DNA from 3 places in the Clostridium sp. BNL1100 genome. Region 3 is predicted to be linked to each of the others. Evidence: predicted binding sites of a transcription regulator. Region 3 holds the regulator's gene; each other region holds the start of a gene.
The links. The regulator HrcA, encoded in region 3, represses chaperone genes, less so after heat shock. The targets are predictions, from matches to a motif close to TGTTAGCACTCNNNNNNNNNGAGTGCTAACA.

Region 1 (5,221 bases), 2.0 Mb from region 3:
GAATAATTCCCTGTCTTGATGTACACGCAGGGAGAGTTGTTAAAGGCGTACAGTTTGTAAATATAATAGATGCCGGAGACCCGGTGGAAGCAGCTGCATTTTATGACAAAGCCGGTGCTGATGAGCTTACTTTTCTGGATATTACTGCTTCTTCAGATGCAAGGTCAATAATGCTTGATGTTGTCAGCAGGGTAGCAGAGCAAGTATTTATTCCGTTCACTGTAGGTGGTGGAATCAGGACGGCAGAGGATTTCCGCCAGATATTGAAAGCCGGAGCTGATAAAGTTGGTGTAAATTCTGCTGCACTGAAAAGACCTGAGCTGATATCAGAAGCTGCATGGAAATTCGGAAGCCAGTGTGTAGTATTGGCAATAGACGCAAAAAAACGTGCTGACGGCTCGGGATGGGATACATATCTCAACGGCGGAAGAGTAAACACAGGTAAAGATGCCGTTGAATGGGCTATAGAAGCAGAGAAACTGGGAGCTGGTGAAATCCTGTTAACAAGCATGGACAAGGACGGAACAAAAGACGGATATGATATAGAGTTAACAAGGACAATATCCGAAAATGTAAAAATTCCGGTGATAGCATCCGGCGGAGCAGGAAAAATGGAGCATTTCAAGGATGCCCTTTTGGATGGAAAAGCAGATGCGGTATTGGCAGCGTCACTATTCCATTTCAGAGAGATGGAAATCCGTGATTTAAAAGGTTACTTAAAAAATAATGGTATTGAAACCAGACTTTAAAAAATAAAAACAGTTAAAAGCTGTACAAACAAAAAATTTTTGATATGATAAATAAATGAGTGTATGGAGGCGTTCAATAATGAATAACTTAAAAAGTTCGGTTAAATTTGATGAGAAAGGTCTTGTTCCCGTAGTTACTCAGGACACAAAAACAAAAGCGGTTTTAATGGTAGCATACATGAACGAGGAAGCTTTTGACAAGACAATAGAGACAGGAAAGGTTCATTATTACAGCCGCAGCCGCAGCAAGCTTTGGTTGAAAGGTGAGACATCAGGCCACTTTCAGCTTGTTAAGTCAATAAAGCTGGACTGTGACGGAGACACAATTTTGATAGAGGCAGAACAGATTGATGCTGCTTGCCATACAGGAAACAAGACATGCTTTTTCAGAACAATGGTTGACGGAGAATGGAAAGAAAATGAAGAAGAAAAGCCAACAGCAGCAATTCTTCATGAAGTTTACAACGTAATAGTAGACAGAACTGTTAATCCTAAAGAAGGTTCATATACTAATTACCTGTTTACAAAAGGCTTGGACAAGATATTGAAAAAAGTAGGAGAAGAGGCTGCAGAGGTTATAATTGCGGCAAAAAACCAATCCAAAGAAGAAATAAGATACGAAGTATCGGATTTAATGTACCATCTTATGGTATTGCTTGTAGAAAGAGGCCTCACTCTTGAAGACATATACGGAGAATTAAAAGGAAGAAGATAAGTGAAAAATAATTTATTAAGCATCGATGAATATCGGAATAATCCGGAATTTTATTTCTATAAGGGACTGCGTTGCGCCAACAAAAGGAATTTAAACGACGCTTACAAACATCTGGTTAAGGCAGCTGAGCTAAGTCCTGAGAATATGGAGTATAAATTTAACATAGCATGCTTCCTTTCTGAAATGCAAAGGCCAAGAGAAGCCAACAGGATATTCATGGATATACTTTTACACTATGACCCTACAATGCATGATTGCTATTTCGGTATGGGCTGTAACAGCTTTGAGCTTGGTGATATGAAAAAAGCAGCCGAATACTTTGAAAAGTATATTTATTTTGACAGTGATGGTGAATTCAGCGAAGAAGTTTCAGAAATGATATTTTATTTGAAACTGTATAATGACATTTCCGGAGACAACAGATTTTTAAGGTTGTCTCAAACTAACTTAAAAAAGGCTCGCAAAAGCCTTCTAAATAACAAAACTGACGAGGCGGTAAGTGAACTATATAAAGCAATAGCATTTAACCCCATGAACGCAGACGCACGTAATCTGCTTGTACTTATAATGATGGAGCAGCAGAATTATAAACGAGCATCAAATTTTATTGCCACAGTTACAAATATATATAGTGAAGACATTTGGGCTAACAGTCTTAAAATATATAACTTATACCACACCCGGAAATATTCCCGGGTAGAAAAATTATTGAAGATCCTTCCGTTTAGAAGTATATACAACAGGAAGGACCTTTTATGTATTGCAACTACTTTAATAATATTTAATAAAATAGATGAATTGATTCACTTGTTGGAAACATATATTGTTGAGTACAGTGACTTATTCATATGTTCTTTACTGCTTATAGGCTATATATCAACAAAAAATTACGGAAAGGCAAACCCGATTATTAAAAATCTGCAATCAATTAAAACATTGGATATAGACTTTTCGGATTGGGTCAAAAAAGTAAGTGAATTTATAAAGGAAGATACCTCAGAAGTATCTGTTTTGGAAGAATATAAGGAAATATTCAGAATAATTGGGGAACCTGAAGATTGCATGTATAGTCCCTTCAGGTATATAGAAATATTTACAAATGCCTCTAAACCAAGACAAAGAGCTCTCAGGAAGATTCCCAAAAAGTATAATTCTGTAGTTGAGTGTGTTGTACTTCATAAGGAAATAATGTATGTTCCTGAATACGAAAAGGAAATAATACAAATGTTGTATAACATAATATATCATACGGGTGAACTTTTGATAGATAATGAAAAAGACATATTTGCCTTTTCTGCTGCAATTGAATATATCTATTGCAAAGAGAACTTTATTGAAATGGAAAAGGAGGAATTAATACAAAAGTATGGAATTTCTTCTATTGCGTTTAATAAAGTACTCAAAAAAATTAAGTATAAGGAACAAATTTGATATTTCAAAAAAATCAGAGTAAATGGAAGAAATAATTAGTAATAAAACCATGATTGGGCTAAATGGCAAAATATTGCTCGATTTATGATTATAAAGCGTTTGATAATATTTTATTCAATATATAATATTATAAATGTGATTAGCACTCGATAGAAGTGAGTGCTAACAGTTTACAAGCATTAAATATTCAAGGAGGTAAAACAATGAAGATAAAACCATTAGGCGATAGAGTAGTTATTAAAATGCTTGAGAGCGAAGAGACTACTAAAAGTGGAATCGTATTACCAGGAAGTGCCAAGGAAAAGCCACAAGTAGCAGAGGTAGTTGCAGTAGGACCTGGAACAGTAGTAGATGGCAAAGAAGTTAAAATGGAAGTTAAAGTTGGAGACAGAGTACTTACCAGCAAATATTCCGGAACAGAAGTAAAATTTGACGGTCAGGAATATACAATATTGAAGCAGAGCGATATCCTCGCAATTGTTGAATAATTATAACGGGAGGTAAAAGAAATGGCAAAGGAAATTAAATTTGGCGAAGAAGCTAGACGTGCACTTGAAAAAGGTGTTAACCAATTAGCTGATACAGTAAAAGTTACCCTTGGACCTAAGGGAAGAAATGTTGTTTTAGATAAGAAATTCGGCTCACCATTAATAACAAACGATGGTGTTACTATAGCAAAAGAAGTTGAATTGGAAGACAAATTTGAAAATATGGGTGCTCAGCTAGTTAAAGAAGTTGCTACAAAGACAAACGATGTAGCCGGTGACGGTACTACTACAGCAACTTTACTTGCACAGGCAATAATCAGAGAAGGTATGAAGAACGTTGCTGCTGGAGCAAACCCTATGATCTTAAAGAAAGGTTTGCAGAAAGCTGTTGATACTGCTGTTGCAGGAATCAAGGCAAATAGCCGTAAAATAAAAGGTAAGGAAGATATCGCAAGAGTTGCAACTATTTCCGCAAATGAGGAATTAATAGGAACTCTTATTGCCGATGCAATGGAAAAAGTAACAAATGACGGTGTTATCACTGTAGAAGAATCAAAGACTATGGGAACAAACCTTGAAGTAGTTGAAGGTATGCAGTTTGACAGAGGATACCTATCAGCTTACATGGTTACAGATACAGATAAGATGGAAGCAGTTTTGGATGATCCATACATCCTTATAACTGACAAGAAAATAACAAACATTCAGGATATACTTCCAATTCTCGAACAAATCGTTCAACAGGGAAAGAAGCTTCTCATAATCGCAGAAGATATGGAAGGAGAGGCTCTTACAACTCTTATCCTGAACAAATTAAGAGGAACATTTACTTGCGTAGCCGTTAAGGCACCTGGATTCGGTGATAGAAGAAAAGCTATGCTTCAAGATATAGCTATATTAACAGGCGGAGAAGTTATAACTGAAGAATTGGGTCTTGACCTCAAAGAAACTCAGATAGCTCAGCTTGGTAAAGCAAGACAGGTAATTATACAAAAAGAAAATACTATAGTAGTTGATGGTGCAGGAAGTGCGGAAGAAATCAAGAGCAGAATAAACTCCATCAAGACTCAGATTGAAGATACTACATCAGACTTTGACAGAGAAAAGCTTCAAGAAAGACTTGCAAAGCTGTCAGGCGGTGTAGCTGTAATTCAGGTTGGTGCTGCAACTGAAACTGAAATGAAAGAAAAGAAATTGAGAATTGAAGATGCACTGGCTGCAACAAGAGCAGCTGTTGAAGAAGGTATAGTAGCCGGTGGTGGAACAGCGTTAATTAACGTTATCCCTGAAGTTGCTAAATTACTTGATACAACTTCCGGTGACGAAAAGACAGGTGTTCAGATCATATTAAGAGCTCTTGAAGAACCTGTAAGACAGATAGCAGCAAATGCAGGTCTTGAAGGATCAGTTATAGTTGACAAGATTAAAGCAAGCGAAAAGGGTATCGGATTCGATGCACTTAACGAAAAATATATAGATATGATTGATAGTGGAATAGTTGATCCTGCTAAGGTTACAAGATCAGCTCTCCAAAATGCAGCTTCTGTAGCAGCAATGGTACTTACAACAGAAAGTGTTGTAGCTGATAAGCCTGAACCTGAGGCACCAGCTATGCCAGGTGGAATGCCAGGCGGAATGGGCGGAATGTACTAAGAATAAAAAAAGTTATATAGAGGGTGGCTACAAAATAGTCATCCTCTATTTGTATTTACATGGTAAATTAAAAATAATTTCACTAAATACTTGATATTATCTTGTTAATTTATTATTATTTTAACAAGCTTTAAAAAATGCTTTGTTTGTTCCAATGAGGAGGGGCTTTAAAAATGGATATATTT
Region 2 (5,221 bases), 720 kb from region 3:
GAGGTTATTTCAAAGCACCATGTTACTTCTTTTTGTGCTCCTCCTACAATTTATAGATTTTTTATAAAGGAAGATCTCTCCAAGTTTGATTTAAGCAGTCTGAAATATTGCACTGTTGCAGGAGAACCTCTTAATCCCGAGGTATACAGCCAATTTTACAAGGCTACTGGCATAAAGCTAATGGAAGCCTTCGGTCAGACAGAATTGACTGTTACAGTAGGTACTTTCCCTTGGATGGAGCCAAAGCCGGGGTCAATGGGTAAGCCGTCTCCGGGATACGATATAGACCTTCTTGATGACAACGGAAATTCATGTCAGGATGGTGAAGAAGGCCAGATTGTTGTTAGGACTACCAAAAGGAAACCTGCCGGTATGTTCGGTGGCTACTACAGAGACGAGGCACTTACTAAGAGCGTATGGCATGATGGTATTTATTATACAGGCGATATGGCGTGGCGTGATGAAGACGGCTATCTCTGGTTTGTGGGCAGAGCTGATGATGTAATTAAAAGCTCAGGTTACAGAATTGGGCCTTTTGAGGTTGAAAGTGCTTTGCTTGAACATCCTGCAGTTTTGGAATGTGCCATAACTGCTGTTCCTGACCCTATCAGAGGTCAGATTGTTAAAGCTACGGTTATACTTGCTAAGAACTATACTCCAAGTGACGAACTGGTTAAGGAACTTCAGGATCATGTAAAGAGGGTTACGGCACCTTACAAATATCCAAGAATCATTGAGTTTGTAAATGAGCTTCCTAAAACCATAAGTGGAAAAATAAGACGTGTTGAAATAAGACAGACAGATAAAGATAAATAGAAAATCATATATAAAACCCGGATAGCCATTTAATGCCATCCGGGTTTTTGCTTGCCGTTTTTTTATATTAAAGAACTTTTATCAATATTTCATTACTTCTTTGTATAAATTTGGCCATTGCATCAGGCCCCAAAGTCTGGTGACTCATCATGGCTAAATCATATATATGTTCGCTTACCAGTTTCACATCTTCTTTTCTTTCATCCTTTTCTTTTAAATCAAGTAATGCCTTTACGAGTTTATTTGAAGAGTTCAACACAAGAGTCTGTTCTTTTGGGAACATATGACCCATATCCATTCCCCCGAACATCTTACTCATTTCCTGCATTCTTCTTGACTGCTCTGACAGCAGTACTACAGCCGGTATAGTTTCATTTTTCAAGGATTCAACCTGTATTTTAAGTTTTTCATCATTTACAGTTTCCTTGAATAAATTTTCAAGATAGCTGACTTCAGCTTCAGGAATACCTGTGTTCTCGTGCTTCATGCTTTCAGAAATATCAGCATCTATTCTGTTAAACTGCAGGCCTGCGCCTTTGCTTTCAAGGAGAGACATAAAGTGATTGTCAATCATATTTGTAAGTATTACCGCTTCCATTCCGTTTTCATTAAAAAGCTTGATATACTGAGCCTGCTGATTTTCATCTGAAACATAGAATACTTTGTTCTCATGTTTGTCCTTATTGTTTTCGAGATATTCCTTGAGAGTAGTGTATCCTCCTTTGGTTGACTTGAATATAAGTACATCCTTGACTCTGTCATAGAATTTTTCTTCACGTAAACAGCCATATTTAACGAATGGATTTATGTCATCCCAGTATTTATTATAGTTTTCCCGGTCATTCTCAAATATGGATGTAAGCTTGTCTGCAACCTTCTTTGTTATGTGAGTGGAAATCTTGTTTACATAACCATCGTTCTGCAAGAAACTTCTTGAAACATTCAAGGGCAAATCAGGACAATCCAGCACACCTTTTAATAACAGTAAAAATTCAGGAATTACCTCTTTTATATTGTCCGCAACAAATACCTGATTATAGTAAAGCTTTATCTGCCCTTCGTTAGTCTCAAATTCGTGTTTGAGCTTAGGGAAATAAAGTATACCCTTTAGGTTGAATGGGTAATCCATATTTAAATGTATCCAGAAAAGCGGTTCATTAAAGTCATGGAACACTTTTGAATAGAACTGCTTATACTCTTCGTCTGTACAGTCCTTTGGATTTTTCAGCCAAAGAGGCTGTGTATCATTTAAAGGTTCAGGCTTTTTAGGCTCTGAATCTGGCGTTTCTTCGCCTTCTTTTGTTTCTTCTTTCTTTTCTTCTACCTTTGCAGCATCCTCAAGATATAGTTCATATGGCAGGAAGGCAAAATATTTCTCGAGGGTAGTTCTCATTGTGAATTCTTCCGTAAATTCCAGACTGTCATCAGCCAGATAGAGAGTTATTGTTGTTCCTCTCTCATTCCTGTCGGAATCTGACATTTCAAATTCTGTTCCTCCATCACTTACCCACTTTACAGCAGCTGCATCTTTTTGATATGAAAGTGTGTCAATCTGAACGCGCTGTGATACCATAAATGCCGAATAAAATCCAAGTCCAAAGTGACCTATGATTTGCCCGTCGTCTGACTTGTCCTTGTATTTTTCAAGAAAATCGACTGCTCCTGAAAAAGCAATCTGATTTATATATTTTTTTACTTCTTCCTCTGTCATTCCCAATCCGTTATCTATTACTTTTATGGTCTTATCATTTTTATTGACAATGACCTTTATTTCAAATTTATTACCTTCGGGCAGTTCGGCTTCTCCCATAGCATCAAGTTTTTTCATTTTGCTAATGGCATCACTTGCATTTGACACAAGTTCCCTTATAAATATGTCCTTTTCAGAGTACAACCACTTTTTAATTATTGGAAATATGTTTTCCGTATTTATTGAAATACTTCCGCTTTCGTGTTTCATAATATTACCTCCACTTCATTTTTTACACTATTAATAATATAACTCGAATAGTGTAAAGTTTCAAGTATTTTTTAGCACTCAACCAATAAGAGTGCTAACAAGTTTTATGAAAGTGGCTCTATCTCAAGTGTACAGCGATATCCTTTTCATTTCATCACATGATATATTTTTCTTCTTTTCTTCCAGGTGTGTAGTCAATACGACTTTTCCCTTCCATAAATCCACAAGATGTTTAAGGGTTTCATAAGCGTAGCTCAATTCCAGTTCACGCCCGTCGAATTCGTGTTCAAGGAATAAAGTATTCTCCTTTGTGCTCCATTCAGTTACTTTTATTGTAGGAATACTCCCAATACCCACTGTATTGCACAAAGTATCCCTTACCTTTTTCCAGCCCTCATCATCTGAAACCTCTGAAATCATATAATCGTTTCCCGTAGCTATATATTCAAAAAGATTCATTTCACCGCATAATTCCTGCGTCAGGTATCTTCTGATAAAAGATTGATCTCTCTCGTTTTCCCTTACCTCAAATATTTTATCTATACCCTGTGTATTATATAGGTTCTCAATGATTTTATATCCTATGAAATAAGGATTTATACTTGATTTTAAAGGCCTGATTACCTCATTGTGTTTTCTTAAGAATTCAAAATGCATATTCTGAGGAAGTTCAAGCTTGTTTAATATGGTAAAATGCCAGAAACTGGCCCAACCCTCATTCATTATTTTTGTTTCAATCTGTGGTATAAAGTACTGGGCTTCTTCTCTTACAATAGAAAGTATATCCTTTTCCCAGTCCTGCAAACGGCCATATTCTTCAATAAAGCTTAGTATGTCCTCCTGAGGCTCCTCCGGTATTTTTATTTCCTGACTGCCAGACTCAGTGTCATCCTTCCTTTCATTTCCGGAGTACCTTTCAAGATTCGGAAAATCAGATTTATGTTCAGATAAAGCGGATTTTGATTTCTCTTTTTCCTTTTTATTATTGCGGAAGTCAATTATCCTTTCCGTTTGCAGTTTTATAGCATGTGCTGCATTAAGAATCTTTTCGACTTTTGCATAACCGATGCTCGGATCAGAGATATAATCACGTATACGGTTCGCATGGTTTTTAAAGGTCTCTACTGCATACTCAGCTTTTGTTCCTTTATTGAAAAGCCTGTTATTTTTGAAAAAATCATTATGTGCATATACATGTGCTATTGTAAGTATCTGAACAAGAAGTGAATTATCCTTCATCAGGTAGGCTATACACGGGTTGGAGTTTATAACCATTTCATACGGAAGTCCTGTAAGATTATATTTATGTAGAGTTTTAATCCTCTCGTAAGATTTTCCGTAACTCCAGTGGGGATAGTGGGATGGCATTCCTACGTATGATTCATAGCCTATCATATCTTCATAGTTTATTATTTCAAATTCCTGATTATAAAAGTTCAGGCCGCTTTCCACCGCTATTTTTTCTATACGCTCATTCCAGTATTCCAGCTCCTTTAAACTAAAATCCGCCATTAGCTTTTTATTCCTCCCGATTTATTTAATATTTAATCTAATTTAAAATCGCCTTCTCGTCCCTGTCGCTTGCTTTATCAAGGAGCTTTTTAAGTGCCGGAAGGACATCCTCTTTTTTATTGATATTAATAGCTGCAAAGTTCTTACTTTTAATCTTGGTCTGAAATTCGTTTTTTATGGTACTGCCTATATTGTAATAACCGGGTACTATTTCTCCATAGCCGAACAGATTGCATACCTCACAAAGCTTGTTAGCACTTTCTACAGCTCTTTTATTATCTTCAGACCAGTTGTCTCCGTCACTACAGTGGAAAGCATAAATGTTCCAGTTGGTAGGACTATATCTTTCTGCAATAATTTCCAGTGCTTTGTCATATCCGCTGCTGATGTAGGTTCCACCGGATTCACCCCGGTGGAAAAACTCTCTTTCGTTTACTTCCTTTGCAGTTGTTGTGTGAGCTATGAAAACAACATCCACGTTGGCATATTTCAATCGCAGGAATTGATACAAAAGGAAATAAAAGCTTCTTGCCAGATATTTTTTTGTTTGATCCATTGAACCCGAAACATCCATAATACACAGCACAACTGCATTATAATCCCTTTTGTTATCCTCTTTGATTCTGTAATACCTTAAATCCTCTTCTATAAATGGAAACCTTTCTTCAGCTTCCTCTTTATCATATGTAGTATCCTCTCCATCTTCAGACCTTTTGGATGCTTGTTTACGCTTTATTTTTTCAATGACTGAGCGTTTTTTGGCAAGTCTCGGAGGAATACCTTTATGCTGGTAACCAAGCTTTCTGTAGCTTTTTTCCTCCAACTGGGATAGCTGCTTTTTATCAATATCGGGAAGGTTCATGTCGTCAAAAAGGTATTTTATTACCTCTTCAATGGTTATCTCTGTCTCAAAAACCTCTTCTCCTTCCTGAT
Region 3 (5,221 bases):
GCATTGAATAAATATTCAGAAGAAAAGTATACGGCTTGCTATGAAGTTATACGTATAATAAAGGGAATTCCGCTATTTTATGATGATCACTTTACACGTCTTAAAAGTTCTGTACAAAAGACTCTAAATGAATTAGAAGTAACAAAAAAGGATTTAAGGACCCAAATTACTGAAATATGTGAGCTAAATAATCTAGCAGACTGCAATGTAAAAGTGTTGGTGCTTCTCTATGAAAAAGTGCAGATTACACTACTCCATATAAACAAGTTCTACTATCCTTCACAAGACGAATATGATAGTGGTGTAAAGTGTTGTACCGTTAAGCTCAAGAGAAGCAACCCAAATATCAAAATGATAAATATTTCATACAAGGCAGAAATTAAGCGGGTTGCAGAAGAAAATAATGCTTTTGAAGTGCTTTTGGTAGATGACAACGATAAAATAACAGAGGGCGGAAAATCCAATGTTTTTTTTGTAAAAGGTGACAAAATCTATACATCTCCCGAAGAATATATATTGAAAGGTATTACAAGACAATATATAATTGATGTTTGTGTAAAACTAGGATACGAAGTTATAGAAACATTGATTGGTGTTGATCAGTTAAGTAATTTTGATGCAGCTTTTATAACTGGTACATCCATTAATGCATTGCCGATAAAAATAATAGATGGGTGTATATTAAATTCATCGGAGAATATTCTAACCCAAAATGTTATGAAAGGTTATAACAGTCTTATATCGGCATATATTGAAGGCAATAGCAATAAGAAATAGAAGAATATATTAATTGGGAGGTTAGGTATGAGATACCTTGAAAACGCATTTAAGTTTACGTTTAAGAACTTTATAATAACGATTCCATTGCTAATAGCTATGGCAATACCGAGTATGATCATGGGTGTGGGATCCTTAGGATTTTTATTTAATATTAAGAATTTTGAACAGATATTTGAACAGATGATGGACAATAGTGGGCAATTTATTCCATCGTACCATATGTTCCTCAGCTTGTATGGGCCTGCAATGATTATAAGTATGATAATTTCAACAGTTTTGACTCTGGTTTTATCTATTCTGGTTTATCCTGCAACATACGGAATGATAAATAAAAAGTATGAGACAGGTACTTCAACTCTTAGTGATATGACATCTTCCATGACAAAGTATATCGGAAGATTTGTACTCTACGGATTATTAAAAATTGCTCTTTGGATAGGAATGATAGTTGCTTATTTAATACTTGTTGCAATTGCAGTGGTAGTAATAACAGTGGTTTCAAATGTTGCAGGTGCAATATTGATGGTACTGTTTACTTTGGCTTTCATAGTTGCTTGTGTAGCGCTTGGTGTATACACTTCACTGTGGTTTACATCAGTTTGTGTAGAAGATTCAGATATACTGACAGGGTTGAAAAAATCATTCCGTTATGTTTCAGGTAATTTCTGGACAATTTTAGGTACCACTATCCTTATTACTATAATTGGAACAATTGCCGGATCAATATTAGGATTGGTGGTAGGATGGATTCCTATTATTGGAGGAGCTGTATCGTCCATAGTATCATATCTTGCCGAATTTATAACAATTGTATTTTTCTTTGAAATATATCGTGAAAAATCAGGAAAGTATGCTTGTGCAGAATACTACAAACAAATGAGCGGCGGAATTTAAAAATAACTATTTGAAATACTAAAAAAGACCTTGTATCGGAATGTATATTTATTCTGTGCAGGGTCTTTTAGATTTTATAATTTATTACCGAATATTACAAGAAAAATACTTGACAAACAAATATGCTAATGTTATTTTTAGTATATAATTAGCACTCAACATTAAAGAGTGCTAACAAGAGGGGTGATTATAATGCTACTTGACGATAGAAAATTGAAAATACTACAAGCAATTATAGATGATTATATATACTCTGCTGAACCTGTAGGTTCCAGAACTATTGCCAAGAAGCATGAACTTGGTTTAAGCTCGGCTACAATTAGAAATGAAATGGCTGATCTTGAAGAAATGGGGCTTTTGGAGCAGCCATACACATCGGCAGGCAGAGTTCCTTCCGATAAAGGGTACAGGCTTTATGTTGATCAGCTGATGAAGATAAATGAATTAACAGATAGTGAAATAGAGAAAATCCGAAGTGATATGAACATTCGGATAAATGAACTCAGCCAGCTTATAAGGAATGCATCAGCGGTTATGTCCAGGTTTACCAAATATACTTCTATGGCGATAACCCCTCATATGAAACAGAGTGTATTAAAAGCTGTTCAGGTGGTACCTATAGAGCCTGGGAAAGCATTGGTAATTATTGTTACAGATGCTAACGTTGTAAGAAATAATCTGATAAGAATTCCTGAAAGTGTTACGCCCGATTTCTTAATTCAGATTTCAAATATGCTAAACGAGCAGTTAAAAGGTTTTACTTTGGAAATGCTAAAATCGGACATATTAAATGAAAAGTTTGAAAAACTGAATTCATTGCCTTATGGATTAATTAAACCTATCCTCGACGGAATAGAGGATTTGATTAAGACCATTGATAAGCCGGAAGTATATCTTGAAGGAGCTACAAATATTCTGAATTTTCCGGAGTTTAAGGAAGTTGATAAGGCCAAGGAGTTTTTGAATATATTAGATGAAAAGAAATTTGTATCTGACCTTCTTACAAATAATTCAAATAAAAATAATGAGATAATTATTCACATAGGAAATGAGAATGCTATAGAAGGTATAAAGGATTGCAGTTTGGTTACTGCATCCTATAGTGTAGGTAATCATGTAATAGGAACAATAGGCATTATCGGGCCAACCCGAATGGAGTATTCAAAGGTTGTGTCATCTATGAATTATATAAGGAATAAAATCAATCAGGAGATTCTTAAACTCCTGGATAATGGATAGTATAAATAAGGAGGTAGTATTCAGGTAATGAAAAAAGAAAAACATCCTAAGGATGAAAACGAAAACACTAATGAAATGAATGCTGAAGAAATCAACAAAGGAGCAGAAAATCCGGAGGTATCAGGGACTGCTGATGTGAAGGGTGACGAAGCAGTAAGTACGGAGATTGAGGAACTAAAATCAAAGTTGGAAGAAAAGGCAAAACAATGTGAAGATTTCAAAAATATGGTTCAGCGTACAGCAGCCGAGTTTGACAACTATAAAAAAAGAACAATCAAGGAAAAGGAAGCCCTTAGCCTTGATATAGCAATAGACACTGTAAATACCTTCCTTCCGGTAGTAGATAACCTCGAAAGAGCCTTAAAAGCCGCAGAAAACATTGAAAATAGTCCATTGAAGGAAGGCGTTGAAATGGTTATGAGACAGTTGAAGGATTGTCTCGACAAACTAGGAGTTGAAGCAATAGAGGCGGTCAATAATTCTTTTGACCCAGAACTCCATAATGCCGTAATGCATGTAACAGATGATGAAATCGGTGAAAATATTGTGGTTGAAGAATTTCAGAAGGGTTATACAATGAAGGGTAAAGTAATCAGACATAGTATGGTAAAGGTAGTAAACTAACACAGTAGTTTAAAAATAAAAAAACGATTAATAAATATATTAAGGAGGGTATTATTTATGTCAAAAGTAATTGGTATAGATTTAGGTACCACAAATTCATGTGTGGCAGTTATGGAAGGCGGTGAGCCTGTTGTTATTGCAAATCCGGAAGGAAATAGAACTACCCCTTCTGTTGTTGCATTTTCAAAAACAGGTGAACGTATGATAGGGCAAGTCGCAAAAAGACAATCTATCACAAATCCGGAAAGAACAATTATTTCAATAAAGAGAGATATGGGAACCGACCGTAAGGTTGATATAGATGGTAAGAAATATTCACCACAGGAAATATCCTCAATGGTTCTTCAAAAGCTTAAATCTGATGCGGAAGCTTATCTTGGTGAAACCATAACTCAGGCTGTAATCACCGTACCTGCATACTTTAGCGATGCTCAAAGACAAGCAACAAAGGATGCCGGTAAAATTGCGGGATTGGAAGTTCTCAGAATTATAAACGAGCCTACAGCAGCAGCTTTGGCATATGGTCTTGACAAAGAGCATGACCAGAAAATAATGGTTTATGACTTAGGTGGAGGAACATTCGACGTATCCATACTTGAAATCGGAGACGGCGTATTCGAAGTTCTTGCAACAAACGGTAACAACAGACTTGGCGGAGATGACTTTGACCAGAGAGTAATAGATTTCCTTGTTGATACATTCAAAAAGGAAAGTGGAATAGATCTCAAAAACGACAAAATGGCAATGCAGAGATTGAAGGAAGCAGCTGAAAAGGCAAAAATAGAACTTTCCGGTGTGACTTCATCAAATATAAACCTGCCGTTTATAACTGCTGATGCAACAGGACCAAAGCATCTTGATGTAACTCTTACTAGAGCAAAATTTGATGAAATTACAGCTGATTTGGTTGAAAATACTATGGGTCCTACAAGACAGGCTATGCAGGATGCAGGACTTACACCTGACAAGATAGACAAAATTCTATTAGTTGGTGGTTCTACAAGAATTCCTGCAGTTCAGGAAGCAGTAAAGAAGTACTTAGGAAAAGATCCTTTCAAGGGAATTAATCCTGATGAATGTGTTGCCGTTGGTGCTGCAATTCAGGCGGGTGTATTGACAGGTGATGTAACCGGACTTCTGCTTCTGGATGTTACACCATTATCACTTGGACTTGAAACACTTGGCGGAGTATTCACAAAGCTGATTGAAAGAAATACAACTATTCCTACCAAGAAGAGTCAGGTATTCTCCACAGCGGCAGACGGACAGACAAGTGTTGAGATTCATGTATTGCAGGGCGAAAGAGAAATGGCTCAATACAACAAGTCTCTTGGAAGATTCCAGCTTACAGGTATTCCATCAGCACCAAGAGGTGTACCACAAATCGAAGTTACTTTTGATATAGATGCAAACGGTATAGTTCATGTATCCGCAAAAGACCTTGGAACAGGTAACGAGCAGAAGATAACAATAACTGCCTCAACTAACCTGTCTGATTCCGATATAGACAAGGCTGTAAAAGAAGCAGAAAAATTTGCTGCGGAAGACAAACAGCGTAAAGAAGAAATCGATGTTAGAAATAATGCAGATTCCTTGGTTTACCAATCAGAGAAGTCATTAAAAGATCTTGGCGATAAAGTATCTGCTGAAGACAAGTCAAAGATTGAAAGCGGAGTAAACAAGG

Region 1: a site for HrcA is predicted at 3,033-3,063, ahead of groES (co-chaperone GroES). Genes of this name have one in related genera too.
Region 2: a site for HrcA is predicted at 2,846-2,876, ahead of htpG (molecular chaperone HtpG). Genes of this name have one in related genera too.

The regions. Positions count from the first base shown of each region.
Region 1 covers NC_016791.1:462,610-467,830, forward strand. Annotated here, with positions in the region: gene hisF (imidazole glycerol phosphate synthase subunit HisF) at 1-749, shown strand, start outside; gene hisIE (bifunctional phosphoribosyl-AMP cyclohydrolase/phosphoribosyl-ATP diphosphatase HisIE) at 829-1,464, shown strand; gene CLO1100_RS02050 (tetratricopeptide repeat protein) at 1,465-2,895, shown strand; gene groES (co-chaperone GroES) at 3,099-3,383, shown strand; gene groL (chaperonin GroEL) at 3,405-5,036, shown strand; gene CLO1100_RS02065 (DUF6106 family protein) at 5,210-5,221, shown strand, end outside.
Region 2 covers NC_016791.1:1,737,216-1,742,436, reverse strand. Annotated here, with positions in the region: gene CLO1100_RS07195 (AMP-binding protein) at 1-816, shown strand, start outside; gene htpG (molecular chaperone HtpG) at 884-2,776, opposite strand; gene CLO1100_RS07185 (SpoVR family protein) at 2,900-4,288, opposite strand; gene yhbH (sporulation protein YhbH) at 4,326-5,221, opposite strand, start outside.
Region 3 covers NC_016791.1:2,458,514-2,463,734, reverse strand. Annotated here, with positions in the region: gene CLO1100_RS10285 (aminotransferase class IV) at 1-777, shown strand, start outside; gene CLO1100_RS10280 (hypothetical protein) at 805-1,674, shown strand; gene hrcA (heat-inducible transcriptional repressor HrcA) at 1,867-2,913, shown strand; gene grpE (nucleotide exchange factor GrpE) at 2,941-3,537, shown strand; gene dnaK (molecular chaperone DnaK) at 3,595-5,221, shown strand, end outside.